One region of the Paenibacillus apis genome, then DNA from elsewhere that is predicted to be linked to it. Evidence: riboswitches for the same ligand, from Rfam matches in the RefSeq annotation. Region 1 holds a riboswitch; each other region holds the start of a gene.
What was found. Region 1 has a riboswitch for cyclic di-GMP ahead of KI362_RS16150 (anti-repressor SinI family protein). Riboswitches for the same ligand answer to the same signal wherever they lie in the genome.
Positions count from the first base shown of each region.

Region 1 (10,544 bases):
AATCCTGTGAATAACTTTTATCCACATTATCCCAGCTTATTTTACAATAACTGCAGAGGTTTACTCACAGCTTATTCACAGGATTTCCACAGACTTATGTGGATAACAGAACGCTTGTTCTGGAAAGGGATTCTTGATATGATTAGGAAAAATATAGAAAGGAAGTGTTAGTGATGGCGATGTTAACAGATGAGATGCTGCTCGAGTCCTACCAAATGGCAACCCTGCTTGATTTGGAACGGGAATTCATAGCACTGCTGTTGGCAGAGATCCATAGACGTAATCTGATTAGCGATCCTACCGTGTTGCACTAAGGATACAGATCGTTATTTGATGGACAAGCTAATGATTAAGGCGCTTTCCAAGCGTTTACATGATAGATATAACCTTCATGGCAGTGCGGACAGACCACGACATGTTCGCAGCCCGGGCTGATTTGGAGCGAATAGACTGCGGTGTATTGATCTGCAGATCCATATGGACTGTAGGGGCCGATATAATCGCTTTTTATTCCCGCATCCTCCAGCACATGTCCGCAATCCGGACATGTGGCCGTGAATGAGGCAAGTCCGTTGCATAACGGGCAGATATAAGACAAGAGGTATCTCTCCTTTACAGCATGTTTTCCTGCGTAAAGTTAAGATACCCCTTTTTGTGTCTACTCATGTAATCAGATCTTCATATTACTGCTATGTCCAGGTGACAGCTTGGCTTCGGGATCAATATATACCTTTGCGTTATTCACAGCTGTAGGAGCTTCACCGAAGCCGACAGCAATCAGGTCAAGCTTGCCGGGATAGGTAGTAATATCCCCAGCTGCGAAGATGCCCGGAATGGAGCTCTCCATGCGCGAATCGACAACGATGGCATTGGACTCAATGTTCAGTCCCCATTCGGCAATCGGGCCCAACGAGGATACGAATCCAAAGGTCACGATAACATCATCCACCTCAAGCTCCTGGGTTTCTCCGGTCTTGCAGTGAGCCAGCGTAACGCGCTCAATCCGGTCCTCCCCGTGAAGTACGGCAATCTCGGTTGGTGTGATGACCTGAACGCTGGATGCAAGCAGCTTCTCCACGCTATGCTCATGGGCGCGGAATTTATCGCGGCGATGCACCAAGGTGACCTGTTCAGCAATCGGCTCAAGCATTAACGCCCAATCGACTGCGGAATCGCCGCCGCCGCTGATCAGCACACGGCGTCCTTGAAACTTGCTTAAATCGCTGACAAAATAATGAAGATTGCTCTTTTCGTATTGTGCGGCCCCTTCGACTTCAAGACGACGCGGTTCGAAGGCTCCGACTCCGGCCGTAATGATCAGGGCACGGGCATGATGGACATCCTTGTCCGTCGTGACCACGAAGTGACGCTCTTCTTTCTTCTCAATCTGAAGCACCTTTTCTTCAAGACGTATATCCGGGTTGAACAGCTTGATCTGCTCGTTCAAGTTGTTGATCAGTTCTTGGCCGGTGATCTTGGGGAAACCGGCAATATCGTAAATATATTTCTCAGGATAGAGAGCTGCGACTTGCCCTCCCAGCTGAGGCATACTTTCGATCAGTTTGACAGATGCTTTACGCATTCCGCCATAGAATGCAGCGAACATGCCCGCCGGCCCGCCGCCGATAATAAGCAGGTCGGAAAACTCGCCGCTTGCTTGGGAACTCATGCAAACACCTCCAGAAATTTTCAAGAAAGCTTATAATGTCATTTCTACTTTATTATATCTGTCACAACCTTGATTGCAAGTATGAGCTCATTTGCACATTTGTTCTTAGCATACCCGTGAAAAAACGCGGGAATACGCGTAAAATAAGACTTGATCTTTTGTAGAAAAGTCGATATCATTCAAATGTATGCACATTTATATGTGACGAAATGAGTACATTTATTAAAACTTTGGCACCTGGTTTTGAAAAAGGTTGCTCGAAGCCTTACAATGACTGTGATCAATGTCGCAAGACTTCCCATATTTTTTAGAAAACTACTATTATATGTGGCTATTTTCACATTGAATCATGACAGCAGGACACACTATCAAATATAGAGATACACCTGGAAGGAGAACAACCAAATGAGCACCATACCGAAAATCGTCATCCTCGGAGCGGGTTATGGCGGGATTTTAACGGCCCAGCGACTGCAGAAAGAGTTGAACTACAATGAGGCGGATGTAACTCTGGTTAACCGCCATGATTACCACTACTTCACGACCCATTTGCATATGCCGGCAGCGGGGACCGATTCGATTGATCATTCGCGTGTTTCAATCTCCAGGCTGATTGATGAATTTAAAATCGATCTCGTGAAATCCAATGTTCAGGAGATCCGGCTTTCCGATAAAAAGGTTGTTCTCCAGGACGGGACGTTATCTTACGACTATCTGATTATCGCGCTCGGCGGTGAACCGGAATCCTTCGGGATTCCAGGATTGTCTGACTATGCGATGACGATCCGCAGTATTAACTCTGTGCGCATGATTCGGCAGCATATCGAATATCAATTTGCGATGTTCAAGGCTGATGAGAGCCGTACAGACCGGCTTAACTTTGTTGTCGGAGGAGCGGGCTTCAGCGGCGTAGAATTTGTAGCCGAGCTTGCTGACCGGATTCCTAAGCTGTGCAAGGAATATGACGTGGATCCGAATATGGTGAATGTTTACAATATCGAAGCGGCTCCAACCGTATTGCCGGGCTTTGATCCTGACCTGGTGGAATATGCGATGGAGGTACTGCGCAAGAAGGGTGTCCAGTTCAAGATCGGCACAGCGATCAAGGAATGTACGCCAAGCGGTGTCGTGCTTGCTACTGGAGAAGAGATCAAATCCGCGACAGTGGTATGGACCGGGGGGATCCGCGGCAACCGTCTTGTTGAGGCGGCAGGCTTTGAGACCGCGCGCGGCCGCGTGAAGGTGGATGAGTATCTGCGTGCCCCGGGGCATGAACGGGTATTCATCATCGGTGATAATTCCCTGATGTTTAATCCGGAAGGCCGGCCATACCCGCCAACGGCCCAGATCGCCATGCAGCAAGGTGTGGTCTGCGCCCAGAACGTGGTAGCTGCCATTCGCGGCAAGGAACTGAAGAAATTCATCTTCAGCCATAAAGGAACTGTGGCTTCGCTTGGGAAGGGAGAAGCCATCGCTTCGGCCTTCGGCAAGAAATATACAGGCTGGGTAGCCGCCCAATTGAAGAAGGTCGTCGACCTGCGTTATTTGTTAACCATTGGCGGGATTCCTCTTGTACTCCGGAAAGGGAGATTTTTCTAAATGCGTCACTGCAGCGTTCAGGTAAGAGGTCTGCTGACGCGTGAGGAATTGGACAGATACAACGCATTGATGGAAGTAGGCTCTTATCTGGAAGGACAGAAGCAATACGACCTGTCCTATATCGTGCAGAAGGAAGTGGATCTGCTGATTATGCCGGCCATAGAACGGCTGAAGGAGAAGAGCAGGGACCGCGACCGGGCAACGGAGGAGTTTCTGGAATCGCTAAGAAAGCTTCAGGAAGAAGAAGAGGAATGAGTTCTTGACAAGCGTAATCGGGTGGCTTTCTAAGAAAGACCCCAAAATAAAAAGTTGGACGAAACCGCAAGGCTTTCGTCCAACTTTTTTTTCGTTCGTCTTACCAGCTTAGAGCTTAAGCATTTGCTCCAGCAAGGGTTCGTTCAGCAGATTGCCGACATAGAACGAGCCGAACTCGCCGAAGCGGGCGCTTACTTCATCAAACCGCATTTCATAGACCAGCTTCTTGAACTGGAGCGCATCATCAGCGAACAAGGTGACGCCCCATTCCCAATCATCCAGTCCGACAGACCCGGTAATGATCTGTTTCACCTTACCGGCGTAGCTCCGGCCGATCATGCCGTGGCTGCGCATCATTCCCCGACGCTCCTCAATGGACAGCATATACCAGTTGTCATTCAGATCGCGTTTCTTGTTCATCGGGTAGAAGCAAATATGGTTCGACTTCGGAAGAATCGGCTCAAGTCGGGCACGGATTTCCGGATTGTCCTTGGGATCTCCATCGCCGGAAGCCAGATAATTGCTAAGCTCCACGATGCTTACGTAGGAATAAGCCTTCGTTGTATACTGGGCAAATGTCGTCTTGTTGAAGGCATTCTCCAGCGCATTCAATTCTTCAAGCGTCTCCCGCAGGTGCATGAACAGGATATCTGCCTTTTGCCCTACGATGGAGTACACGGCGGTACTGCCCTTTTTGCTGAGCTCGATATCGGTCCATTCTTGCAAAAACTGGTGCAAATCCTCCAAAGCTCCGGCGCGTTCTTCATCGTCCGCTGCCTTCCAGGCTGACCAATCTATAGACCGAAAATCATGAAGAGCATACCAGCCTTCCAAAGTTAAAGCTGCTTCATTCATTAACTAATCACTCCTTGGATACAAACGCTTCCTTTATTGTATCTCAATGTTCATCAAAGGAGCAAACGGAATTGGGAGTTAAACTTGGAAAGTTCATTGATTTGCAATATTTTTTCTAGTAAACTATCTTCTAGCTCATGTTCATGTGATAATAATTATAGTAAAGAATACAGAGGGTGAGGGTAGCGTATGGGATGGCTCATCGTTTTGGTGCTGATGGTATTGTTCTTTGTCATGATGTTCGGCATCGGTTTTATTCTCAATATGCTTATGAAGACAACCTGGTTTCCCGCATACATATTCGTTATTGTGATCCTGCCGATCGTGGTATACACGCTGTGGGATCATGAAAAAGGGTTCGGGGCCTATCTGGCATCTTTTCGGATCGTGGATTATTTGACAGCGCTTGCGGGACTGGCCGGTGCGATTCTGAGCGGCTGGACAATTCAGAAGCTGCGTCAGGGCGGCTACAAAATGTTCTAGGAAGCTGCCCGCAAATTATAGAAGAGAGGCGTGGATCAATTCTTCTGATCCCGCTTCCATTTTTGGTATTCAAGAAATTCCTTGAACTCCTGCTTGCTGACTCCGGAGGACATGGCTTCATGAAGCAGCGAAGACCATTCGGGGTCGAGCAACTGATCTGGCTGGTCTCCATACAGGAGCACCCCGACGGAGACGTTCAGAGCATGAGATATTTTCTCGATAAATGAAATAGAAGGATTGATCTGGATGTTTCGCTCAACATTGCTCAAATAGGATTTGGCGACATCCGCTTTAGCCGCCAATTCGGATAAGGATAATCCGAGCTCCTGGCGGATTTTTTGTATGCGCTCTCCAATCAGTTCAGCCATGTCATCTTCGTCCTTTGTTTGCGTCTTTGGAGTTATTATATCAAAAGAAAGATGGCGGACAAAGCTGAAATAGAAGTGAACACCTCATTTCGTTGCAGAAAATGAGGTGTTCACTATTTATATTGCGCTTAAATTAGCGCAATGGATTATTTTTCGGAGCCATTTCCTTGTACAGCATTGAACGTCCATTTCAAGCTCAGGGCATCCCCTTGGAATTGATTCTGGTCTTCACCGTTGTCCACGAATTCGAATCTGACGATCAGATTATCGGAGTCGCCTGCTTTAAGTCCGGCACGCTCGTCAACGAATGGGAGGTAGAAGCTGTTCTCAACGGCATCCGGAGTCTTTTGCTGAAGATCATAAAGTGTTGTTTGGTAAATCACTTCATCAGTCTTGTCTACGTTCGTCAAGAACTTGACGAGAATGTGCTTGCCGAAGTCATCCGTATTTGCAGGAGCGCCTGATTGGTTGACCACGTCGTAAGTTGTAACCAGCTTCACTTTGCTGATATCCAGTGTGCCTTTGTTCAGTAGCTTGAAGGTTCTGGTAGCTCCGTCGCCGGGTTTCAGGTTCGAGACATCAATGATCGCGGTTGGACTTGCATCCAGATCCAGCGTTCCTGCAGCAAACGTGCCAGTAGTTTGCACGGAATCGCTAAAGTAAGCAAAAGTTCCTCCTCCGATCAGTGACAAACCGAGTGCTGCAGCGGCTACGCCGAATCCTAATGTCTTTTTGATTCCCATTCCTAAAATCCTCCCTAAAATAGAATATATATTTATTGAATCCTTATGGGTTGCATAAGGAATACAACCTTGGTGCCTACTCGGAAAGAGTCTCCTTCGGCTGCTTGCCGGCTTCCTCCAGGGATGAAATAGCTCTCCAAAGCGTGAATATGGCGTATAACACTAATAGAATTCCAGGCACAATCAACAGGGTCACGTTCCCCATCTTGCTGCCTGCGAAGCTAGCTGCATAACCGGCGTACGGGAGGGTAAATCCGGTATACTTCCCGATCACATTCGCGGAGAGAACTGGATTCAGATCCGGGGCATCGTTGTTATCGCCTTTAGTCCCATACATGACTTGACCCGTAAGCTCATTCTTTACGACCTCTATGACCCGGTGAGTAATCAGCCGGTCTTCACTCTCCCGAAAGGTAATGACATCCCCCTCCTGGAACGAGGTTGTATCGCTAAAGGGCTTGATAGCAATAATGGATCCGGTCTTAATGCCAGGCTCCATCGAACCGGATAGTACACTCTTCACCTGGTAGCCATAAAATCCGGGTTCTCCTCCCGATATCTTCGATGTGATGAAGGAACCGAACACCGCAATAAATAGCACGACCATCATGAAAGTAAATGTATGGCTGATTACGCGTCTAAGCTTCATCGCTTTTCACCTCTATATCCCCTGAGTTCTGTCCCCAATACGAAATCGAATGCTTAAGTCCGGACATCGCTTCTTCTATGGAAGCCTGCAGCTCTATATATTGTTGGAAGGCCGTTCGGTTTAAGGGCTCTCCAAGGGCTTCCGGCTTCATAAAGGCAATGGGACTCATTTGGCCGGACGGGTCAGCTTCCGCCAGAAGGCCGGATTGTGATACTCTCCGTAAATAGAAAACCGCTGCGTCGATCTGCTGCTGCATGGATAAAGATAAAAGCTCTTGTCTGCTTACCCGGGAGAGTTCATCCAGCAGCCCGATATTGGCAATCTCGACGCAATTGGAATGAAGCTCCTCCAAAATCAAGAGCAGTTCCTGCAGCTGCCGGCCTCCTTCCGTGACCTCGCTGGTGATGAGGTTCATGGCTAATTGATTGGCATCGAATTGCAGTTGAAGCGCTTGAAGCTGGCTCGTAAGCTCCGAGATCTGCAACTCCCAACTGTCCGTGTAATCTTCTCCGCCGCCTGTGTAGACATCGTCGGTTACAGACGGAGAAGAGTCACCGGATCCTTCACCATATACGCTGTCCGTCACTGAAGGAGGTGTCGGCTCCGATTCATAAGCGGCGGATGAATTTCCGTAGACCTGCCATGTGACGGTGACCGGAGCAATCCTTACTTTATGTACAGCCGCTAGTTCAAGATGATCGGTTACACTTGAGAGCAACTCTTCAATTTTGCCAGGGAAGACGCGGCAGGTCTGGAAATTCCCCTCCGTAGCCTGAGTGCTGTTGAATTCTCCGTAGGTGGTGCCTATTTGTTTGGTGGAGTAGGCAAGAAGAGAAGAGATCAGCAGACTGGATTGAAGGATAGCGCTCATCGTCTTTTGACGCTTCAGCTTTCTTTTTTTCTGGATTCTGACACTTCTGCTTCTTCGCAAAAGAGGCCCTTCTTTCTACAAAGTCTATTGTTCTTCGTATCGTTCTTAATAAAGAACGACTTGCGAGTTCAATATAACGAATTTAGGAAGGATTGAAAACCCTGGATTTGAGCTGTATAAGACAGAAATACATATTAAATAGCCAGATATCTTTCATTTTCCTGAGTATACTGAATATTTCTCCTGATTGTTTGTTATAACATGTGTTTGTCTTGAAATAGACAACTGCATCCTAAATGCGACATGATCGACGAAAAAAACAGAGTCTTTTTAATCAGACAACGTTCATGCTGTGACATACTTTTTGATTGGCAGTCTTTATAATGTGGTTATTGCCAAGAGGGTCTTACATAAAGCGGATGGAAAGGAACCAGTAAAAGGTAAACCTGCCGAAAGGCAGGGGCGCAAAGTCTCAGATCCGGGAAGCTTTTCAGGATGGCTGGACTGCCTGGTGGACATGAATAATCATCTTTTAGGAGGAGGTTATGTTGGAGAAGTCTGCCCGGATGAGTATGGATAGAAATGTGCTGGAGGAAAGTGAACTAGAATGGATCCATCTGCTCTTGATGGCAAGGGATGCCGGGCTCTCCGTAGAGGAGGTGCGACAGTTTTTAAGGCATGCGAGCGCGGGAGAGGCGGCTATACGCAATCTTGCTTGATAACTCTAACTCAATGAATATAACGGGGCTGCCGCGGAATGGTTTGGCTCCGTTCTTTTTTTTGCATATAAAAATAGAAGCATAAGGTTTTAATATGGCGGGCAAGGAGAGAAATTGGCGCTTTTTGCAGAGTTTTAGCAATTCGGAAGAAATGGTTTTATGATAGAATAGAGAAGGTCTTGAAGGAACGATGAGGAGAGGGAGAGATTAAGCCGTGCGCATCAACAACATGCTGCATTTTACCGAAAACCACAGATATTGCGTATACCGCGACTTCTCTCTTAGTCCTGTGGATGATAAAATGCTGAGCCTCATCTATCAGCCCATGGTTGGCGCTGTAGCTGTGGCTCTTTACCGGTTGCTGGCGGAACAGGTTCCGATTGATCAAATCGGCTATTCGGCCATTGAGCAGCAGAGAAACTTGTTCTTGACCCTTGGCTTGGAGCCCGGAGAACGGGGGAGAAGTGTGCTGGTGCAGCAAGCTTCCAAGCTGGAGGCGGTCGGACTGATGCAGACCAGTCGTCTGTATATTCCGGACAGTGATGATTATTTGTACGAATATGAGCTGCAAGCTCCTTTATCGCCAGGGGAATTTTTCCGGACCCAGCATTTGACGCTTCTGTTGAGGGACAGGATTGGGAAGTTTGCTGTGCTGTCCTTGCAGGAACGCTTTTTCTGTGTCGAGCCGGGGGACATGTACGGACTTACCTATAATAAGGAAAATATTTCACTGCCTTTTTATGAGATTTTTGAACTGAATGCTCATTCGATCGATCATGAACTGGAGCAGGCTATCGCAGAGACGGCGATTGCCAGACAGCCTGCCTTGAAGGCCGGCCTGGATGAGGAAGGCAAGATTAACTACGCCGATATTATTATCCGCTATCCCCGGGATTCGATAAATCGGACCTTTGTCGAGAAGCTTCGCTTTGATCCGGAAGGAATGGGGATTCTCAACTATGTGGCCCGCAAATATGAGCTGAACGTGCAGGATGTGTGCCGGCTACTGGATGAGGATGACGTCTTCGATCCTGCAGGCGGGCTGATCCTGGACGAGCTTCAGCACAAGGCTAATCTTCATTTCCGCCAAGGTAAGCGCCGGAAGGAAGGCAGGGAGATTGCCTACGCGAAGGCTGCGGCTGTCCATGCGGAGAGTGAAGCCGGTCAGACACCGGCGGGTCATCCGGAAGAGATTGCGGTGCAGATGGAATTTTATGTCGAGGTGCCATTGCAGTTCCAATCCAAATGCGATGCACATCAATACAACATGATGCTGAGGAACGAGCCTTACACGCGGCTGCTAAAGACGTTCTTTCCGGGCTCGGTGCCGGATAATCTGCTCGATATATTTGAGAAAATCGATCTGAACTACAAGCTGCCGGATGAAGTCATTAACGTTCTGATCCACTATTTGATGACCCTGCTTACCTCCGGGAAGGAGCAGCGGATTAACCGCAACTTTATTGATGCTATCGCCTCAAATATGCTGATGAAGCAAGTCGACAGCTATGAGAAGGCTGTGCAATATATTCGGGATCAGGCAAGTCTGAAGGACAAGCTCTCGACGCAGCAGGACAAGTCTCGGGACAACCGTTCGAGAAGCTATGCTTCCAGGAACGCCAAAGCAAAGCCTGAGATTCCAATCGTGGAACAAACCGGCCAGTCTCCGCAAAGCGTATCGGAGGAAGAGTATGCGGAGCTGTTAAAAATGGCCGAGCAGATGAAGGCCCATAAGAAGAGGTAACGGGAACGGATGCCGTTCTCCGTTAGAGAGGTGGTGATCATAGATGGAGTCGCTGGGAGAGTTGATAACTCAATTACAGAATCCGCAGCTTCGACGCAGATCGGAGGAACTGACGACTAGACTGATGAATGACCCGCTGGTTCGCGAATTGCGTGAGCGCCATCCGGAATTAGAGGAAGCGCAGCTGATCCGGGACATGGCGAAGCTGTATCACTATATTAACGATAGTCGTCACTGTGCGAACTGTCCGGGACTGGAGCAGTGTCCCAATGATTTTCAAGGGCATTATACCAAGATTACCGTGGAAGACCACGGTCTTGGGCCGCAGGTGGTCGACCGCCAGATTCCTTGCCAGAAGCAATTGCAATTTGAGCATGAATCCAGCGTGAAGAAACGGATTCACAGCTTTTACATTGATGAGCGTGCTTTGCAGCAAGGATATGACGAGGTTGAAATTTTGTCCAAGGACGGGGCTAGAGTACCGGCCGTGAGCCAGGTGTTCAGATATATTAATGAGACAAAGGCCTCCGGGCTTCAACCGAGAGGGTTGTATCTGGAGGGGCATTTTGGTACAGGGAAGACCTTCCTG
Region 1 is NZ_BORS01000011.1:33,330-43,873, forward strand. Features, by position in the region: gene sda (sporulation histidine kinase inhibitor Sda) at 174-314, shown strand; gene KI362_RS16100 (hypothetical protein) at 350-598, opposite strand; gene KI362_RS16105 (NAD(P)/FAD-dependent oxidoreductase) at 671-1,669, opposite strand; gene KI362_RS16110 (NAD(P)/FAD-dependent oxidoreductase) at 2,075-3,268, shown strand; gene KI362_RS16115 (hypothetical protein) at 3,269-3,523, shown strand; gene hemQ (hydrogen peroxide-dependent heme synthase) at 3,632-4,378, opposite strand; gene KI362_RS16125 (YuiB family protein) at 4,568-4,861, shown strand; gene KI362_RS16130 (helix-turn-helix domain-containing protein) at 4,897-5,229, opposite strand; gene KI362_RS16135 (TasA family protein) at 5,376-5,972, opposite strand; gene sipW (signal peptidase I SipW) at 6,049-6,621, opposite strand; gene KI362_RS16145 (hypothetical protein) at 6,611-7,492, opposite strand; cyclic di-GMP riboswitch class I at 7,922-8,004, shown strand; gene KI362_RS16150 (anti-repressor SinI family protein) at 8,041-8,211, shown strand; gene KI362_RS16155 (DnaD domain protein) at 8,426-9,955, shown strand; gene dnaI (primosomal protein DnaI) at 9,999-10,544, shown strand, end outside.

Region 2 (10,544 bases), on a different contig from region 1:
GTCTGCACGAGATCGTGGCGATTCTCCGCAGTCCGGGCGGCTGTCCTTGGGACCGGGAGCAGACGCATCAATCCCTTCGCAAGAATCTTATCGAAGAGGCTTATGAGGTTCTGGAGACCATTGACGAGGATGATCCCGATCATATGCGGGAGGAACTCGGTGACTTGCTGCTTCAAGTCATGCTTCATGCGCAGATGGAGGAAGAAAGCGGGATGTTCACCGCTTATGACGTGATCCAGACCTTGAATGAGAAGCTGCTGTACCGTCATCCTCATGTATTCGGGGATAAGAGTGCCAAGGATGCTGAAGCCGCATTGGGCAACTGGGAGGCCATGAAGGCGGAAGAGAAGCGCCGGAAGGGGATTGATCCGGAGCAATTATCTGTGCTAAGCGGAGTGCCGCGCGACCTTCCTGCGTTGATGAAGGCGTACAAGCTTCAGAAGAAGGCAGCCAAGGTGGGCTTCGATTGGGATTCGATGGACGGGATCTGGGCCAAGATCGAGGAGGAAATCTCCGAATTCAGGGCCGCCGTTGAAACCGGATTGGATGCCCAGGAACAGACGCTGGAGCTGGGCGACCTTCTATTCTCCGTAGTCAATGCAGCCCGCCGGATTGGAGCTGATCCGGAGGAAGCCTTGTCCATGACGAATGCGAAATTTGTCAGACGCTTCAGCTATGTGGAAGAACAGCTTCGGGGGGCAGGCAAGCGCCCGGAAGACGCTACGTTGAAGGAAATGGACATCTTGTGGGACCAGGCGAAGGAGCTTGAAAGAGCCGCCAAGGAATACAAAAATCGCTAAAAAACGGCTTTTTTTTGGAAATTTCAAAAAAAAGTTGCCCTTCGGGCAGGATTTTCTGTTTCAAGACAGAATAATCATACAAAGATATCCATACGGCTATGAGCCACAGGGGCTAGGCCGTAAGTATCCATCTATTTCTTTAATTATTGGGAGGCATTATTAATGAACAAAACAGATCTGATCAACAACATTTCCAGCAAAAGCGGTTTGACTAAAAAAGACGTTGAGACCGTATTGAACGGTGTTCTCGGCGAAATCACCGATGCACTTGCAGGTGGCGACAAGGTTCAACTGATCGGTTTCGGAACTTTCGAAACTCGCAAACGTTCCGGTCGTACAGGCCGCAACCCGCAAACAGGTAAAACAATCGAGATTCCTGCTTCGAACGTACCTGCTTTCAAAGCGGGCAACAAGCTTAAAGAAGCTGTAAAATAATGCGTCTTGATAAATTCCTGAAGGTGTCCCGGTTAATTAAGCGGCGTACCGTAGCGAAGGATGTCTCCGAGCAAGGAAGAGTCCTCGTCAACGGGCGTGAATCCAAACCGAGTTCTGCTGTTAAGGTTGGCGATGAGATTACCGTTCAATTCGGCCAAAAGCTGGTTACGGTACGCGTCGAGCGTCTGGCAGAGACCACTCGCAAGGACGAGGCTGCAACCATGTATACCTTGGTCAAGGAAGAGCCGATCTCCAAGGATTCCGGCTTCGACTGGAATTAGGCGGGCGGCATGAGAGCATGTTCCAATGATTTGGGACATGCTCTTTTTTTTATCCGGAATCCGGCAGAACAGGTTCAGCGGCGGTTCTAAAGAAGAAGTCCCTCCCATAAGCTAGTGTTAAGAAGGAGGGGTACATGCCATGGTCGAACAGGGAAAGGGAAAACGTCAGGAGCTGCATTTACTGAACAGGAAGCTGCTGGAAATCTCGGGAGTCCTGAACGTGGAGAGCTTTGACAGCGAGGAATTTTTGCTTCAAACGGAGCTGGGGCATTTAACGATTCGCGGTCATAATTTACATATCAAGAATCTGAATCTGGAGCAAGGCCTTGTCAGCATCGAAGGTCAGGTTAACTCCTTGTCCTATCTGGAGCCGGGCGCTAATCCGTCAGGCAAGGGCTTCCTTGGCAAGCTCTTCCGATGAACCTGCAGACACAATGGTTGACCCTGGTATGGATGCTGGCTTCCGGAACGCTCATGGGGATTGCCTTTGACAGCTACCGCGTAGTATCGGGTCAGCTTCGCTTTCCTCGCTGGAGTGTACATCTGCTCGATTTGTTTTATTGGATGGCCTCCGCGCTGTTTGTGTTCCGGATGCTGTACCATGTGAATCACGGAGAGCTCCGTTTTTATGTGTTTTTAGGACTATTTCTAGGAGTATGGATTCATTTTTTGTTTCTGAGTGTTTTGACCGAGCGTTTTGTGGTAAATTTAATTCGTATAGTCCAGAGGATATATAGATTTAGTGTCAGACTGATTTATTTGATCCTCGTTGTTCCGATCAAGTGGCTTTGGAAGGGTTTTAGACTCTTGCTCGGATTTCTCTGGATTCTAATCATTTTTCTGGGAAGAGTTACGCTGTTCCCAATTTGGAAACTGCTTGCCTGGGCTTTCCGTCCTATCTTAAATGCGCTGCATATACCGGACAGGCTTCGCATGTCAAGGGAATATGTGGTAAAATTATGGAGACAATGGCGTGGCAAGGATCAAGAGTGAATAAAGGAGGTGGGCCCGGTGAGGGAGAACACGACAGTCAATTCCAAGAAACAAGCTCCCGTTAAGTCAGCCGGCGCTCGTCGACGTATCCGTTTGTGGATGACCTTTATGGCGCTCTTTATCGGTTGGGCAGGCTATACTTATATGGATCAATCCGGCGAGATTGGCGTCAAAGCCAGTCAATTAGCGGAACGGATGACGGTAAAATCAGAAAATGAACAAGTGCTTGTTCAATTAAAATATGAGCTTAACCGGCTCAAGGACCCCGAATATATCGGCCAGATAGCAATGAAGAAATATGGACTTTATAAACCTGGTGAAATTCCGGTGCGAATCTCCGGACAAAATGGGGGAAATGATTGACTCCAAGCGGGATATACGGCTGTTGACCTTGTTTCAGTCATTATGTATAATCAAATCACCGCAGTCATGATTTCGTGGCCTTGCTGTATATTTTTAAGGGAGGATCATTTTATTTTATGTCAATAGAAGTGGGCACCAAGTTAGAGGGAAAAGTGACAGGCATCACGCATTTCGGAGCATTTGTGGATCTGTCAGGAGGTGTCACGGGTCTCGTTCATATTTCAGAGATCGCTGACAATTACGTAAAGGATGTCAATGATCATCTGAAGATTGGCGATATGGTTACGGTGAAGGTAATCAATGTCGACAAGGACGGCAAGATCGGACTTTCCATTAAGCAAGCCGTTGATAAGCCGGTAGAGGCTAGACCGCCTCGTGCGCCGCGCAGCGACCGTCCAAGTGGTGGTGGCCGTGATGGTGACCGTCCGGGTGGAGGATTTAACCGGGATCGCGGAGGACGTCCTTTCAAGCCGCAAGCGAACAAAGCTTCTTTTGAAGATAAAGTTTCCCGTTTCCTTAAGGACAGCGAGGAACGTATCTCGTCGTTGAAGAAGAACACGGAAGGCAAACGCGGAGGACGCGGAGCCAAACGCATGTAAATTCATGATAAAGAACTACCGCAGGCAGTTATGCCTGCGGTTTTTTGCGTGCTTCGCGACATCAACAAGCTATAATTTTCACATAAAAACTTATTTTGTCGTCTTCTTGCCGGAGCCGACAGGTTCCAACGCAATCCATGGTAATCCACAAGGAATATGACAAGCAAACGGGCTTTCCTATCCAAGTGTTATTACGAACATAAGCACGCTTCGTATCGTGCAGCTGTATGAGAGGCATGGGTTCGCGATGTTTCGTAGCCCGCTCTCAATTTGTCGGAAATTTCTAAGGCTTGTACTCCGGCAAATGACAAACTTTCCGCCTGACCGCTCCTATAATGGGACATACCTTACTAAAAGTGCATGTTCAAAGATGATTTTTTGAACAACCTTTAAAAACGTAAAAGGCGGTGCCAGGAGATGGACAAATGGAATGTCATCCCGTTCCCCGGGTTGAAGAAGGCGAAAGAGCAGGCAGGAGCGTTTTACTGGAACAAGTGGAGGCAGATCCCGGTTATAAACAAGCTCAGCCGGCTGTTTGCTGCAAACAAATGGAACGGCTTGTTCCTCTTGATGAGCTTCCTGCTCGGCAAGGCGACGATCCTGGACGAGCTGTCTCCCTTTGCTATTGCTTTTTTTGCAGTCATGATGTTTATGCGGCGCGATATCGCTGTAATGACGGGAGCAGTTATGACGGTCGGCGCTATGGCTGTCTCCGGTCATCACGCTACCGTGATTGCGGCGGAGCTGCTTGTATTTTACTTAATTCATCGCGGCATGGAGTCCTTTGAAAGGGCCGAGGTATCTTATGCTCCGATGATGGTATTTACAAGCGCCTTTCTTGTGCTTCTGTTTGAGGCGGTAATCGGCCCTTCGTTATCATGGTATGCCCTGATGATTACAGTGATGGATTCGGTACTCAGCTTTGTACTCGCCTTGGTCTTCATTCAGGCCATTCCGGTCTTTACGTATCGAAAGCGCAATCACCAGCTGCGAACGGAGGAGATCATTTGCCTCGTGATCTTGTTGGCGTCAGTGATGACCGGATCGGTCGGGTGGGAAATATCCGGACTCTCCCTTGAGCATATGCTGACTCGTTATTTGATTCTGTTGTTCGCCATGGTGGGCGGAGCAACGCTGGGGGCTTCAGTAGGGGTTATTACCGGCTTGATTTTAAGTCTGGCTGATACCGCAGCACTCTATCAAATGAGTCTTTTGGCTTTCTCCGGAATGCTTGCGGGAATGCTGCGCGAGGGCAGGAAGTGGGCTGTCGGTCTGGGGATGCTGTTAGGCTCCTCGATTCTGTCGATCTATCTGAACGGGCCTGATGAAGTGATGGCCTCGACCTGGGAGACCTGTGTCGCGGTGCTGTTCTTTATGGTGACACCGAAGAGTGTGATCAGTTCTATCGCCAAGTACATTCCCGGAACCCAGGATCATACGAAAAGCCAGCATGAGTATGCCAAGCGGATGCGGGAGGTTACGGCCGGCCGGGTTACTCAATTTTCAGAGGTCTTCAAGCAGCTGTCGCGCAGCTTCGGCCAGATGGCCAGCTCGGGTGAGATCGCCAAGCGCAGCGAAGAGGTCGACCATTTTATGACGGCGGTTACCGAGGGTGCTTGTTCCACCTGCTTCCGTAGAAAAACCTGCTGGGACGGGAATTTCTATCAAACTTATAAGCTTATGACGGAGATGATGTCGGCGGTGGAGGAAAACCCCGGCATTACCAAAGAGCAGCTGCCTGCCAGATGGAACCGATTGTGCACCAAGAGCGAGCAGGTGCTCGGTGTCATGAAGCGTGAATACAGCTTGTATGAACATGATATGCACTGGAAACGGCAAATATACGATAGCCGTTTGCTTGTCGCGGAGCAATTATCAGGAGTATCGCAGGTCATGGAGGATCTGGCCAAGGAGATTCAACGCGAAGGGCAAGCGATGTACAAGCAAGAGGAGCAGATTCGGGAGGCGCTGGAGAAGATGGGGCTTTCCATTCATAGCATCGATATCGTGAATCTGGATCACGGAAATGTTGAAATCGAGATTGTCCATGCCTATACCCGGGGATTCGATGAATGCCGCAAAATGATCGCCCCCTTGCTTTCGGATATTTTGGAGGAGCACATTGCTGTCATAGGCGAGACGATGCATGGAGGCAGGGAGGGTCTAGCCACCGTAACGTTTGGATCAGCCAAATCCTATGAGATCACGACCGGTGTAGCGGGTACGGCGAAGGGTGGAGATCTGCTGTCCGGCGATAGCGTCAGTACGGTTGAACTGGGCAACGGAACTTACGCGGTAGCGCTCAGTGACGGGATGGGAAATGGCGAGCGGGCCAGACAGGAGAGCAGCACGGCCTTGAGCATTCTTGAGCAGTTGCTCCAGTCTGGAATGGACGAGACACTCGCGATCAAGTCCGTTAATTCGGTTCTGATGCTTCGTTCCCCGGATGAAATCTATGCTACGGTCGATATGGCGCTGATTGACGAATACTCGGCCCGGACTACTTTTCTGAAAATAGGCTCGTCTCCCAGCTTTATTAAACGAGGGCAGGAGGTCATTCCGGTCATGGCCAGCAATCTGCCGATAGGGATTGTACAGGAAATCGAGATTGACTTGGTAACCGTACAGCTGTATCCCGGCGATACGCTGGTGATGATGACGGACGGCATCTATGATGCTCCCGGATACGCCGTGAATAAAGAGCTGTGGATCAAGCGCCTCATTCAGGAGATTCAATCGGAGGATCCCCAAGAGATTGCCGATTGCTTGTTGGAGGCTGTGATCCGTTATCAGAGTAATGTGATTCAGGATGATATGACGGTAGCGGTAGCTCGAATTGATCATTATTTACCGCAATGGTCCACGTTGCATATTCCGGGTGTTACCCGTCTGGAGCGTCCAAGAACTGTAAGTTAGGTACATGGTTGAGGGTATTGCAAGGTGATAGGTCGAATGGCACAGGAAATATGTAGCTAAAATAGGGAAAATTTCATAGATTTCATGACATAAACATGTTAAAATTAATTTTGTTAATTTGAAGGAAAGTAAAATTACTCATATAATTGCATATTTATTAGTGCGAGTTCAAAAAAACCGGCTTTTCAGCACCTTTTTGAACAACCTCTATTCGGCAAAACTATCGAAAGGTAGTGACGCAAAGCTATAGGGACTACTTCCTCCAATCTGTAGAGGAAATGTCAGCCAGTTGCCCATATTTCTTTGGTAACCTATAGTGCAGCAGTCTGTGCATTTTAATAGGTTGCTTTTTTTTGTCTATTCACAGATCAATTCTACAAAGAAACAGGAGTGAAGTTGAAGTGGGTATCTTATTGATGGATCGGATCATTCGGGATTATTGGCTGTATGATTTGCAACCCCCGATGTCCGGGCTGGATTTGTACACGGATTACCCTCGAGATGATTCCAGAAGGGATATGCAGCAAATCCAATATCCGCTTGAACTCGATCAAACATATCTTTCCAGAGAATTAAAGACGTTTGACAGCAGACTCTGGATGCTCGCTTGTTACTATATATTTTTGTACCGAATGAGCGGCAAAGCATGGCGGATTGTCGGTGTAAAGCATGAGAAGGGTTATGTCCTTCCTCTGCGAATCCGGTGCGATGCCTCGATGAGCTTCATGGAATTGTACCAGTCGCTGCTTAATAAGCAAGAGGCGCTAGATTTTGCGGCCCTTCCACTGGAGGAAATTGAAGAAGCGGTTGGCTGCACCGGATTGGTCCATACGATCTTCGGCAGGGACCACACCTGCCAGTCCAGTTGTCTGAACTGGGATGTGGAGCCCCTGAATGGAGGAGAGTGGACGCTGCAGGTTTCTTATCGGAAGCAGCTCTTCAAGCCGAGCACCATCCACAGATTTGCTTCCTTTTTCGGATGTATTGTCAAGGCCGCAATGTATGATTCCAGGGTAACTATTGGAGCGATCCCGTTAGTCATCGAAGAAGAGATGGAATGTAAGGGGCAGGTTCAGCGGGTCAGAAACTCGGAAGCTCAAATGATCGGGCTGACAGAGAACCCCGCTGAATTCGGCAGTCCGGTGATGCGCAAAAGAGCGGCAAGCTGCAAACAGAAATATATCCTGCTGACCGGGGCAACGGGTTATCTGGGCGCTTCGGTATTGCGTGAGTTGCTCAGAACTACCCAGGCCAAGATTTATTGCCTTGTCCGATCTGAAGAAGACGATGATCCGTATGCAAGAATTGCAAGGGTTATGATGCAGTTTTTCGGCGCAGATATCATATCGGAGCTGCTCGGGAGAGTGATTGCCGTCAAGGGAGATTTGGAACGGCCGCAGCTGGGCTTGAACAGCTGTCTGACGGAGCGTGTGTCGATGCGGATCGATTCCATGATCATTTGCGGCATTCAGGAGTGCTATGCGGATGATCCCGAGTATTACAACCGGGTGAATGTTACTAGCACAGAGCATCTGCTATCCTGGGCTCGCGGAAGAAATGTCCGGGTTCACTACCTGTCCTCGATGGGTGTGCCCGAAGGGTTGGCGGAACGAGAATTGACTACAGGTATGCATGAAGCGGGCCAGACCAAGAGCACAAAGCTGGACCATCCTTATTATGACAGCCAGCTTCGGGCAGAGCGCATGTTAATTGAAGCTTGCGAGCAGGAGGAAATCGCTGTTACGATTTATCGGCTCGGCCACTTATCGGGGGATGCCGAGACGGGCGCATTTCCGCAAAACGTGAATAACAGCCTCCTGTACAGAATGCTGCGAATGATTATTGTACAGGGCAAGGCCCCGGAGCTTGATCATCTGTTGGATCTGACTCCGGTAAGCTATGCGGCTCGGGCCATTACTGCTTTGGCTATGCGGCGGGACACGGCGGGCCATCTGTTTCACCTGTGTAATCCGGTTCAGATATCGATGATAGAACTCGTAGAAAGCTTGAGAAGCTGCGGATATCCTATTGAGGTGCTGTCTGATTCCGATTACGAGAGCTGGCTGCTAGAGTGCAGTCAGGTAGACAGCTCTCATCAATGGGGCGGAGATTTACTGCACTTTGAATGGGAGGAGCTTCGCCGTGAGCCTTTCCGGTACAGCTGTATACATACGCAGGAGTTTCTGGAAGAGAGCAAGGTAGAATGCCCTGTGCCAAATGCGAATTACCTAAGACTCATGATCAAGTATGGCGTGGATGCAGGGTACTTCCCTGTAAGCAAATTGTACAAAAGTTAACTTTATCAGCTTACGCTGAGGCAACGTCTTCTTACAGTTCATGGATCGTTTTAATTGTCCTACTGTTTGCTTCGACCCGTTTGAAATGTCTACGAAATGGAAATGATAGAAAAGAGAATTATAGAGTCATTTCAAATGAAGGCGGGGATTGCAATGAAGCAAATTATGCTGATTACGGATGGTTGTTCCAATGTCGGAGAGAGCCCGGTGATGGCGGCTGCGCTGGCCAGGCAAGAGGGGATTACGGTGAACGTAGTAGGCATTGTCGATTATGGAACGATCGGTGAGCTTGGAAGTGTGGAGATTGAGGAGATCGCTCGAGCCGGAGGCGGAATGAGCCGAATGTCCGGCACTCGGCAGCTGGCTCAGACCATGCAGATGATGACGCGGAAGACGGTGGTTCAGACCATTCAGCATGCGGTTAATAAGGAGCTAAGACAGATTCTGGGACAGACGGACACAGCCGTTGAGGACCTGCCTCCGGACACTCGTTCCCAGGTGGTGGAGGTCATTGACGAGCTTAGTGAGACCAGTGCGCTTGAGGTGGTGCTGCTTATTGATGCCAGTGCAAGCATGAGACCAAAGCTCGCAGCCGTCGAGGAGGCGATCCGGGATATGATGCTTAGCCTCGGGGCGAGGCAGGGAACGAGCCGGATTGCGGTGTTTCATTTTCCTGGGGCGCACAGCGGGGAAGAAGCGGTTATGGATATGGACTGGACCACGGAGCTCACAGGAGCGCGCTCGATCTTCCAGAAGCTAACGATGCGGGGAGCAACTCCGACAGGGCCTGCCATTCTCAAGGTGATGGAATTCTTTCGGTATGGTACACTGGAAGGACATGGTTCCAGTAACTGGCTGAAGGAGCCAGACAGAGGAGAAGGGATGCTCGGTGACTACGTCGTCTAAATGGAATCTGGCGCAAGGGACAGTGGTTACCGGGCGCTGGAAGGGCGGCAAATATGTGGTTCAACGGCTGTTGGGCCAAGGCGCAAATGGGATCGTCTATTTGGTCAAACACACGGGAAGCGCACGCCTCTATGCGATGAAGCTGGGCTTTGATACACTGGATCTGCAGTCGGAGATCAATGTATTGAAGGCGGTTCAACGCACGCGCCTCCGCGGGCTCGGGGAGAATCGGAACGCTCCATATTTAGTAGAAGTGGATGACTACACTCACCATGGGAGGGAGATCCCCTTCTATGTGATGCGTTATGTCAAGGGCGAGGCTCTGCGTACGTTCCTTGCGCACAAAGGCGGACAGTGGCTTCATGTTGCCGGGCTTCATCTCCTGCAGCAGCTTCGCACACTTCATGAGGCGGGCTGGGCCTTCGGGGATCTGAAGCCGGAGAATGTGATGGTATCTCCATCCGGTGAGGTGGAGTTGATCGACTATGGGGGCGTCAGTGCGGTCGGAAAAAGCATTAAACAATATACGGAATGGTATGACCGTGGGTTCTGGAATGCGGGGAGCCGTACGGCGGAACCATCTTATGACTGGTTTTCATTTGCCGTCGTATGCATTCATCTGCTGGCGGAGGGACCACTGAAGCGTGCGGCTCAGCAGCTGCCTCAGACGCGGAGCAGAAACGATCTGCTGCTGATCGTCCAATCGGATGAGGCGCTCAGCCCCTTCCGCTCCTGGCTTGAGCTTGCCCTGCGCGGTGATTTCCGCGATACGCTGCATGCCTGCCAGGCATGGAAGAAGCTCGTAACCGGTCCATACATCGCACGAAGAGTAAGCGCCAAGACGCCGGGCTGGATGATCGGAGCGTTTGCGCTGTCCCTCACCTTGCTTGGCTGTGCGATTTACCTAAGCCTTAGATTTTAGACGGCATATAAAGAACAGATACTATTAAAGGT
Region 2 is NZ_BORS01000026.1:17,996-28,539, forward strand. Features, by position in the region: gene mazG (nucleoside triphosphate pyrophosphohydrolase) at 1-800, shown strand, start outside; gene KI362_RS23845 (HU family DNA-binding protein) at 963-1,235, shown strand; gene KI362_RS23850 (RNA-binding S4 domain-containing protein) at 1,235-1,516, shown strand; gene yabP (sporulation protein YabP) at 1,656-1,937, shown strand; gene yabQ (spore cortex biosynthesis protein YabQ) at 1,934-2,509, shown strand; gene KI362_RS23865 (FtsB family cell division protein) at 2,528-2,872, shown strand; gene KI362_RS23870 (S1 domain-containing RNA-binding protein) at 2,989-3,471, shown strand; gene spoIIE (stage II sporulation protein E) at 3,889-6,387, shown strand; cyclic di-GMP riboswitch class I at 6,591-6,684, shown strand; gene KI362_RS23880 (SDR family oxidoreductase) at 6,804-8,684, shown strand; gene KI362_RS23885 (vWA domain-containing protein) at 8,838-9,590, shown strand; gene KI362_RS23890 (serine/threonine protein kinase) at 9,574-10,512, shown strand.
Region 2: another riboswitch for cyclic di-GMP. It lies ahead of KI362_RS23880 (SDR family oxidoreductase); the one in region 1 lies ahead of KI362_RS16150 (anti-repressor SinI family protein).

Region 3 (10,544 bases), on a different contig from region 1:
AGCCTTCGCCGAAGGTTACGTAAGAGACGATATCCTTCTTCTGCATTTTCGCAGCCAATGCAATGCCTACGGCATGCGGAACCTGTGTCGTTACCGGACTTGAGCCGGTCACGATTCTGAGACGCTTGCTGCCGAAATGACCTGGCATCTGACGGCCTCCGCTGTTCGGATCGCCTGCCTTCGCAAAGGCAGACATCATGAGCTCGGTCAAGGTCATGCCCACGGACAATACGAAGCCATAGTCACGGTAATAAGGGAGAAAATAATCCCGTTCCCGATCCAACGCAAAGGCCGATGCTACCTGCGCCGTTTCCTGCCCGATCCCTGACACGTGAAAATTAGTCTTCCCTGCCCGCTGCAGAAGCAAATTACGCTCATCAAACTTCCGCGCAAGCAGCATATATTTGTACATGTCGACGACTTGCTCATCCGACAACCCGAGCTGCTTATGCTTCGCTTCTGTCTGAGCTTCCGTTAAATGATTTGAATTCATGGGAGTTACCTCCTTTTGTTGGCCCTCATCTTAGGGGTTAATGCTCATCTTATAACCTGGTACTAAGACTTGGAATAACCTTATTATAATCCCTTTCCGGCAAAAAGGAAAATAAACTTATAAAACTTACAGGTTGAGGGCACGGCCATCGACAGCGAGCGCTGCTTCACCAAAGATTTCCGACAAGGAAGGATGCGCAAAGACCGCTTGTCCAATCTCCCAAGGGCTTGCATCCAGCAATTGTGCCAGTGCCGCTTGGGCGATCAACTCGGTCGCATGGGCTCCGATAATTTGAACACCGATCAAATCGTCTGTATCCGCATCAGCCACCAGCTTCAAGAAACCTTCCTTCTCACCTTGAACAAGCGCTTTTCCAATCGCTGCAAATGGAACCTTGGCTGTCTTCGTATTCCGTCCCTTCTTTTTGGCTTCCTGCTCGGTATATCCAACGGATGCCACTTCAGGGCGGGTATATACACAGCGGGGAACCTGGGATTCCTCATAGGTATGAGAAGTCTCCCCTGTCATATGTCCAACAGCGATCAGTCCTTCGTGACTCGCCGCATGGGCCAGCTGGAGACCGCCAATACAGTCGCCGATGGCATAGATGTGCGGCTCCGTGGTCTGCATTTGCTCATTTACCCGAATGTAGCCCTCTTTTGTCAAAGCAATATCGGTATTCTCCAGCCCGATATTCTCCACATTAGCCTGGCGTCCGATGGATACAAGAAGCTTATCAGCCTCAAGGCGTTCATTATTCTCCCCGTCCTGAATCGAGATCTGAATGCCTTGCTTCGTGGTCTCATAAGTTTCTGCCAACACCTTGACACCCGTCATAACCGTAATCCCCCGGCGCTCCAGCTGCTTGCGCAGCTCACGAGAGATTTCGCCATCCTCAGACGGAAGCAATTGATCCGCCGCTTCAACCAGTGTCACACGCACACCGAAATCATGGAGCAGAGAGGCCCATTCTACGCCGATGACTCCGCCGCCCACGATTAATATGGATGCAGGCAATTCCTCCAGCGTCAATGCTTCATCACTGCTCAACACATGGACACCGTCCGGCTGTAAGCCGGCCAGAGTCCGCGGGCGAGAGCCTGTCGCGATAATCAGGTTAGCCGGAACAACCGTCTCCATCTCATCATTGTTGAGCTCAACCGCAACGGCTCCGCTTTTTGGCGAGAAGATTGAAGGTCCGATAACGCGCCCCCTTCCTTCGATCACCTGGATCTTGTTTTTACGCATCAGGGCCTGAACGCCTTTATGTAATTGATCGACGATTGCCTGCTTGCGCTGCTGCACCTTTGGATATACAAGCGTAACCTCGCTGCTGGCAATACCGTACTCCTCGCTATTTTTCATCTGAGCATACAGTTCCGCACTGCGGAGCAGCGCCTTACTTGGAATACATCCCCGGTGCAGGCATGTCCCTCCCAGCTTGTCCTGCTCAATAATCACAACCTGCTTGCCCGCTTGAGCCGCACGGATCGCTGCTATATAACCACCCGTTCCTCCGCCCAGCACGGCTACGTCGCAATGAATCGCCATATTCTACTCTCCACCATTCTTGTATAGTATTCTTGTTCCATTGTACCTCGTTTTTATCGTATTACAAATAAGCGGGGAAGCCTGGCAATAGACAGCCCTTCAGGAAAATTGTATGATAAATGTAACATTGACATGCGGAGGATGATCAAGCCGATGAAGTTGATACTATCCCGATTTATTGCGATCCTCATTCTGGTCATCCCCGGCATTGCCGCTATGATCGGATTCCTTAAAATCAAGGATGCCCTGTTTGATTATATGGTCCAGCACGGTGACGATGAACTCGTCCAGACATCCTTTCAGTGGGGCGAATTTCTATTGGGGTTGCTATTATTCGCTGCCGGTATTTCCTTCCTTGCCGGCTGGATCTACTTCCGGGATAAGAAGCGTAATTATGTCGGTCCGAGAAAAAAAGGACGGGGTCTCAGAGTGTAATGTTCACATCCCCGGTCAAATAGAAGCAAAAATCTTTCCTGCTATGAACGCGGGAAAGATTTTTTATTTATTCATACAAGGCTTCCTTCAGCTTTGTAGACATCTTTGGTTTATTGCCTGCGGATAATCGATGGATCGTCTTGCGCAGCCGCGTATTCTCTGCTTGCAGAGCGGTAAGCTGCTCCAGTAACGCTTGAATCTTCAGGCGGTCCTCCTCCTGGAGTCCGGGGAGTTCAAGCAATTGAAGCAATCCTTGGTTGCGCTCCTCTGTGCCTTGCCTCAGTTCTCCCTGTTGCATATTTTGCCTCCTAAACGGGACCTATGACGACCCCTTAATCTCTTTATTTTACCACATTATCTTATCCCGGACAGCGAGGAGCCCAATGCCCCAGCGGTGACAAGCAAACGGTAGAAAATGGATAGTCTTTTTACACAGTATAAAAAACAGGAGAATAACGAGCACTGGCTCCGCATTCTCCTGTTTTGCTTGTAAATAATGAATTAGGATACTTTGAAGCTTTGCACGGATTGCTGTAAATCCGCAGCCATCTGCGACAAATTCCGGATCGCGCCGGTGATTTCCTGAATCGTTGCGCTTTGTTCTTGCACAGCTGCACCAACCTCTTCATATCCGGCCGATTGCTCCTCTGTGATTCCGGAAATCTTTTGCATAGACTCTGTAATCATCTCAAAGGACTTATCCGCTTTATCCAGCGCATTCTTCAAATGGTCAATTTGAGTAGAGAACGAGGAAACTCCGTTAAAGATGACCTTAAAGTTCTCAAACATCTCATGAATCCATGTCTGCCCTTGCTCTACCGCATGGTAGCCTTGGGCGATGCTAGAGAGTACAGACTGGCTGTCCTGCTGCGTGCTGCTGATTAGCTCGGTAATCGAATTCGCCGCATCCGAGGATTGCTCCGCCAGCTTCTTGACCTCTCCTGCAACGACTGCAAAGCCCTTGCCATACTCGCCGACATGCGCTGCTTCAATAGATGCATTCAGCGCAAGCAAATTGGTTTGTCCTGCAATGTTTGTAATCAGCGTAATAATCTCTCCAATCTCCTTGGAGCGCAAATCAAGCTGAACAGCCGCATCTTGTGAGTGCTGCATTTCCTGCTGGATAACATTCATTTGATTCAACGTCTTCTCTACAAGATCCTGACCGTCCTGCGAATGCGAGCTTACCTCGTAGGCCATTTCCTGCATATTCTTGACTTCGTCGGTTACCTTGGCCAGATCTGCATTTACTTCAACGATAGAAGAAGTACTCTCCGTAATAGATACCACAACCTCGGACACGCCTTCATTCATACTATTCATTGAAGAAGCCACCTGCTGCGAGCTTGCCCCCATTTCATCGGCCGATTGGTACAGCTTTCCACTTGTTGTCGAGAAGATCTTCGAGGAAGCCGAAACTTTCCGAATCAATGATTCCAGATTGCGACGCATCAGTTCAAACGTATTTGCCAATTGCCCAATTTCGTCTGTGCGCTTAAGCACAAGCTCCTCCGTGAGATCCCCACCCGCTACCTTCTCCGTTGCGCGAACAAGCAGGGCAATCGGGCGGGTTATGCTTCGGCTGATCACATAAGCCACTGCTGCGCCAACCACGACAACCCCGAGCACAATGAAAGCGGTCGTCCAGAAAATAAATGTTCTGGTTTCCGGAACGATGGATGCATCAATGTCGATACCGGCGATTCCTAATGCTTGTCCATTCCGATCCTTTAAAGGAAGGAAAACAGACTTATGCGTGCCATACTCATCCTTATAAATCGTGCTGTAGGTTCTCGTCTGGTTCTCAATCGCACTTTTCATTTCGTCAGTAAAGGCATAATCAGTCCCGTAATCATCATCCACACCCGTCAGAACAACGATTTGCTCTTTGCCCGTATTGTTGCTAAGAATATAGACATTCTCCAAAGCATCCGTCTCAAGGATCCGTTGCAGTTCAGCTTTGATTTTGATATAGCTGTCGCTAGTTAACCCATCTATATCCTCGACATGCTCTGGAATCGAATCCAGATAAGTGCCGATAGACTGGATACTGCTTGCAAGTCTTAGGTCAAACTGTCCTTCAAGCTTGCTGGTCAATCTGTTGCTGATTTGATACTCGGTCACTGAGAAAACCGCACATATAAGGATTATTAATCCGATCATGCTGCTCATCATCTTAAGTGAAATACGGCTATTCAACCAGCCAAATACTGATTTTTTTGAAGTTAAAGAAGCTTGTTGTCCCACCTTGTCTACCTCCCGATTGTGTGTAGGTTATCAGCGTGTAATTGAAATACCTTATCGATATTCTGTTTGAGATATTGAACAATCTCCTGCACGTGAGCGACTTCCGTATAAGGAGAAATCACAAAAATTTTCGAGGCGTAAAGAGTCGAACTGCTTCCTTCACGTGTCTGCACCACCAGATGCTTTTTCGTGTCTCCAAAAAAGATTCGATCGCGCTGATTGCCCAACACCTCGAATAACTGCTCATTAAAACGATTCGTCCGTTCAATATCGGCCAACGAGCAAGCACCGGACAACTCGGCTTGAAAGCCATTTTGTCCATCCGGATAAATACGGAACAGCGTCACAATGCCCGGATTATCATCATTCACAATGACCGCTTGAGGCACGTCCCGGCGCAACGCCTCGCGAAACGCCAGATTGACTTCCACAAACTGAGCAAGCAGACACTGGTAGCCCTTCACTCCAAATGCGAGAAGCGCACTATAAATACTGATCGAGCTTGCCATACGAGAGCATTCAAGGGTATAGCCTGTATGATATTCGCCATATCCACGATGGCCGACGTAAGGCGTCTCTTCTTCCGCCAGATCAATTAAACGCAGATCGTCAGCATGCTTGACCAGGAATAAACTGGTCAGGTAAGGGGTTTGTCCAAGCTTTTGGAAATCGAAGCAGAGCGAATCCGCCAGAGATAAATGCTTCATTTTACCCTGAATTCGCTGCAACGCATCCAGTACATGGGGCTTAAACTCCAACGGATTAGCAGTAAAATCATATTCACGAAAGAATGCAAAAAAACCGCCAAGCGCAGAATCTGCATGAATATGCGGCCGCTGAAGCCCATGCTTGGCCGCAATCTCCGAGGCCGTATAAAGGATCTGCTCCACATCGTCAATACCCATGGCATCTGTTGTCCCGGTTGTTGCCACAATGTAGATTGGAACACCGCCATTCGCGATGACCTGCTCCATCTTTCGACGAAGGTCTTCAACATCCATAGCGCTATCAGGAGTAGTCCGCACCTTGATCAAGCGATCGCTGCCAAGGCCTGTTGCCTCCATTGATTTGAACAGACTGTAGTGAGCCGATTCCGAGCAGAATGTATAAAAATGTCCAGGGACACCTTTGCGCGGAGCATCTGGGGCAAACTTGGCGATAGCCAGTCTCAATCCCGTGAAGATCGCCCCCTGTCCTCCCCATGTGGTGTAGCCCCCGCTTTGAGCGGCATCATAGCCAACAAGCTTGGACATCATGCTGATCACCCGAACCTCGGCTTCAGCTCCGGCTGGACCGTAAACATCCCAAAGATTGTTGCCATTTACCAGAAACGCTGCAATCATACCGAGAATACCCGGAACGCTTGCCATAGGCAAAATATTCGTCAGAAAATACTTTGAATGATACGGATGGTTATGTAGAAGGTTTAACAACCGTTCGTTGACCTCTTCTTGCTTCATACTATCGTCTGGTATCGTGCTCGTCTGAATCAAATCCTTGTAGAACGTATCGGAGCGCTGCTTTTCTCCAAGCAGATTCACCCCTTCAGGGTTTTTAAGACGATCCACACCTGCAACTAACTGCTCAATAAGCTGTAAAAATCGTTGCCTTTCTTCCTTGTTTCCATTTTCACTTGGGAAAAAAGTTTGAACCGAATTCTTGCTGTAGTCATCATCTGGCACTCTCCATTCTCCTCTCAATCTATGAAGTAAACAAAAAAAATAGTGAATAATGGAACTTGCGCCCATTCTTCACCAATTACTACCTGCAACTGGCTGACTTATCCTTACCGGATTTAGTCCCTATAGCTTTGCGTCCCTACTTTTCAATAGGTTTGCCGAATTATTAAATTATCATAGAAATAGTCAATTTATCATAAATTGATAAATTTCAACAGGAGAACCGTTTTAAATTATAGTACACTATCCTGAATCTTACAATACTCATTTACATAGCATGTTAGGTAATAAGGCTCCCCTGCCTATCAATCGAAACAATTCACAGAAATTATTATCTGCGAATTCGACGGTTCTCATCTAAAACCAGCCTTTCTGCCTACAGATTGGCATGTATGGCTGTTCTGTGAATTTTTATAAAGGATATCTGAACCAGGTCCTAAGACCAATAGAAGTTGAAGAACACAAACGAGGACGAAATAAAATGTCACGAAAAAAGCCCCCTCACTGGTAAAATTTCTCGACCAATAAAGGAGCTTGATTCATTTACATTCCACTATTCCTTGTCCCCAGAAGAGTCCTTACCCTTTCACGATACCTTATGCTCGATTCTCAGCTTGTCAGCGACCATTGCGATGAACTCGCTGTTAGTTGGCTTGGACTTACTGATGTTGATCGTATAGCCGAACAGATGACTAATCGAGTCGATGTTGCCGCGTGTCCAGGCCACCTCAATGGCATGGCGAATGGCGCGTTCCACACGGGAAGGCGTTGTCTTGAATTTCTCGGCAATCGCCGGATAAAGTGTTTTCGTAATTGCTCCCAGTATTTCAATATTGTTATACACCATGGTGATTGCTTCTCGAAGATATTGGTAGCCTTTAATATGGGCAGGAACACCGATTTCATGAATGATGGATGTAATATTGGCGTCCAGATTTTTACCCTTGCCCAGAGGTACTACGTTGGATTTCGCAAATGAGGTCTGAGTTGTGCTCACACTTGACTGGACTCCCACAAGCTGGCGAATACGGTTAGCCAACACTTCCATGTCAAATGGCTTAAGGATGTAATACGATGCCCCGAGCTGCACAGCACGCTGTGTAATGTTCTCCTGCCCAAAAGCCGTCAGCATAATAATCTTCGGCTGAGGGTTCAGGTTCAGATCACGCAGGCGCTCCAATACACCAAGCCCGTCCAGGTGAGGCATAATAATGTCCAGAATTAGTACGTCCGGAACCTTTGAAGCATTGTTGATCATCTCCAGAACTTCTTCACCATTGTATGCAATTCCTGAGACGATCATATCGTCCTGCCCCGAAATATATTCCGCGAGCAAATTTGTGAATTCACGGTTATCATCCGCCAACAACACTTCAATTTTCTGCACTGACTTTCTGCCTCCTTAAGTAATTAAATAAGATTTTATCTTTTCTCTTCCAGAATAAGGTTTCGACATGCAGAAGTAAATTCCTTCTGTCGAAAATTATTTTTCTTTATTTTTTTAGTCCATTAGGATATAATTACATATTTATCTACATATTGCGATTCCTTTCCATTTATTTCGACAGATTCCCCTGAACTCGGCCCATTTACTATTATCGGCGGGCAACAAAAAATCTTAAGGCGATTATCCCGCCTTAAGATTTTGTTCTCCGTTCTTGGAGCTCCCCTGGATGATTCCCGCATCCTGCAGCATCCACTCAATGAAGCAGCCATAGCCTGATTTAGGATCATTGACGAACACATGAGTTACAGCTCCAATTAGCTTCCCGTTCTGGATAATGGGGCTTCCGCTCATGCCTTGAACAATCCCTCCGGTCTTCTCAATAAGTCTGGAGTCCGTGATCCGCAAGACGATCCCTTTCGTCTGAGGGGCGTTCTGCTTGGATACGTGAACGATTTCGACCTTATAGCGCTCAACCCGCTGACCCTCCACGACGGTAAGAATTTCCGCAGGACCTTCCTTGATCTCATCCGAAAATGCTACCGGAATCGATTCTTGATATACACTATGCTCGGGATTTTGAGTCATTTTCCCAAAAATGCCGAAATGCGTGTTTCGTTCGATCGTTCCTAAGGTTTTACCTTCCCTAATGAAATGAGCGCGTTTCTCTCCTGGCTCTCCGCTTTCACTCTTTGCAATCGAAGTAACGCTTGACTGTAGAATTTGGCCGCTGCCGACGACGATCGGAGTCTGAGTGTTCATATCCGTGATGACATGTCCCAATGCTCCATATACGCCTTGATCCGGGGCATAGAACGTCAGTGTACCTACCCCTGCGGCGGAGTCGCGAATATAAAGTCCTAGCCTCCAAGCCCCGTCCTGTTTGTCATAAGCAGGTCGTATTGATGCTTGAATCTTCTGGCCTGCGCGCGTTAGTGTTACCTTGATTGGCTTCTTGTTCTTTCCCGCTTCTCCCGCAATTTGGGCAACGTCCTTAACTTCCTTAAGCGAAACCCCATTTAAATGTGTTATCAGATCTCCGACTTGAATCCCCGCTTCTTCTCCTGGCGAGGATTTTTGATTGTTGTCACCGATGACTTGATGATGACCAACGACCAGAATGCCTGCCGACTTTACCTTCACACCGATCGTCTGTCCACCGGGAATCACCTTCAAATCCGGAATCACATTGACTTTTACCGTCTTCAGGGGAATTTGACCGAATAATTTCATATTCAACTTGGCTACACCGCTCTGAAGCGGGGACAGCTCTAACGGGCTTCCGATCGAGACGCTCGTCGTCTCCGCACTGCCATTCAATCTTACTACATCCGGCCGGTCCACACTGACACTTGCCTGCACCGGCAAGGCGACATTGAGTTGCCTGGCGTGCCCTTGCAGCAAATTAAGCTCATCCGGAAAAGGCGATAGTCGGCCTTCGGCAACCGATGTACCGATAAGACTGATAATGAATGCAGTTAAAAGGCCAAGCAATCTGATCCTGAGGTTCGGGTTCAATGGCTGTCACACTCCCTTGGCTTCTTTCGCTTGACGAAAAGTGGTCGCCAATTGCGTACCTATAAGATACCCCGGGTCAGGTCATTTATTACTGTCAATCATTGTTCCCGCAGTCAAATAAACATTTTCAAAAAGGAAGCGTCTTCCATTACAGCAGCTCTTTTTGAGCCCTGGCGAGGTTCAGCATTTCATGTGCATGATGGGTCGTCTTCTCCGTAATCTCGACTCCTCCAAGCATCCGTGCAAGCTCGCGCACCCTGCCATCCTCATTTAACTCCTCTACTCGCGTCATCGTTCGATCTCCGTCAACGACCTTCTCGATCAAGTATTGGCCATCCGCCATACAGGCAACCTGCGGCAGATGGGTAATCGAGAATACCTGACAAGAACGGGATAACCGAAACAGCTTGTCCGCGATGGATTGAGCAGCACGACCGCTGACACCCGTATCCACCTCATCAAAAATAAGCACGGGCACATCGTCATGTCTTGCAAAAATACTCTTCAGCGCAAGCATAATCCGAGAGAGCTCACCGCCGGAAGCAATCTTGCTTAGCGGCCGAAGCGGCTCTCCCGGGTTCGGAGAGATCAAAAATTCAGCCGTATCCATTCCCTGCTTGCCCGGGCGTACTTTGCGCCCTTCCCATTCCACTCCATGAGGATCCTCATGAAGTCCAAGCTTGACCTGAATGGAGGTGCGCCCCATTTGCAGCTCCTTCAATTCATGCTCGATCTGTTCAGCAAGCTCTCGTGCTTTAAGCTGCCGGACCTTACTCAGCTCCGCAGCCTCCTTCAACAATTGCTTCAGGAGCTGCTCGCGCTGTGCTTGAAGCTTCTCCAACAGCTCATCCTTATTCTCCAGTGTATCCGTCTCACGGCGAATTTTATCGTAGTATTCAAGGATCCCTTCAATGGAATCCCCGTATTTTCTCCGCATGGTAGAAATCAGATCCAGTCTGTCCTCCACTTCTTCCAGCCGTTCAGGATTAAATTCGATCTGCTCCCGGTAGGAACGAAGACCGAACGCGGCGTCCTCCAACTGGTAATAAGCGGTCTGCAGCTGCTCCAAAAGCGGTTCCATGGACGTCCGGTCGAAGGAGGACACCTCATTCAACCGGGAGATCGCTTTGGCTACTGCTTCAAGTCCTTGGGATCCATACAGCAGGTCATAAGCTTG
Region 3 is NZ_BORS01000008.1:197,357-207,900, forward strand. Features, by position in the region: gene KI362_RS13495 (thiamine pyrophosphate-dependent dehydrogenase E1 component subunit alpha) at 1-493, opposite strand, end outside; gene lpdA (dihydrolipoyl dehydrogenase) at 620-2,044, opposite strand; gene KI362_RS13505 (DUF2627 domain-containing protein) at 2,198-2,479, shown strand; gene KI362_RS13510 (hypothetical protein) at 2,547-2,777, opposite strand; gene KI362_RS13515 (methyl-accepting chemotaxis protein) at 2,981-4,726, opposite strand; gene KI362_RS13520 (pyridoxal phosphate-dependent decarboxylase family protein) at 4,732-6,408, opposite strand; cyclic di-GMP riboswitch class I at 6,490-6,575, opposite strand; gene spo0A (sporulation transcription factor Spo0A) at 6,992-7,792, opposite strand; gene spoIVB (SpoIVB peptidase) at 8,033-9,367, opposite strand; gene recN (DNA repair protein RecN) at 9,516-10,544, opposite strand, start outside.
Region 3: another riboswitch for cyclic di-GMP. It lies ahead of KI362_RS13520 (pyridoxal phosphate-dependent decarboxylase family protein); the one in region 1 lies ahead of KI362_RS16150 (anti-repressor SinI family protein).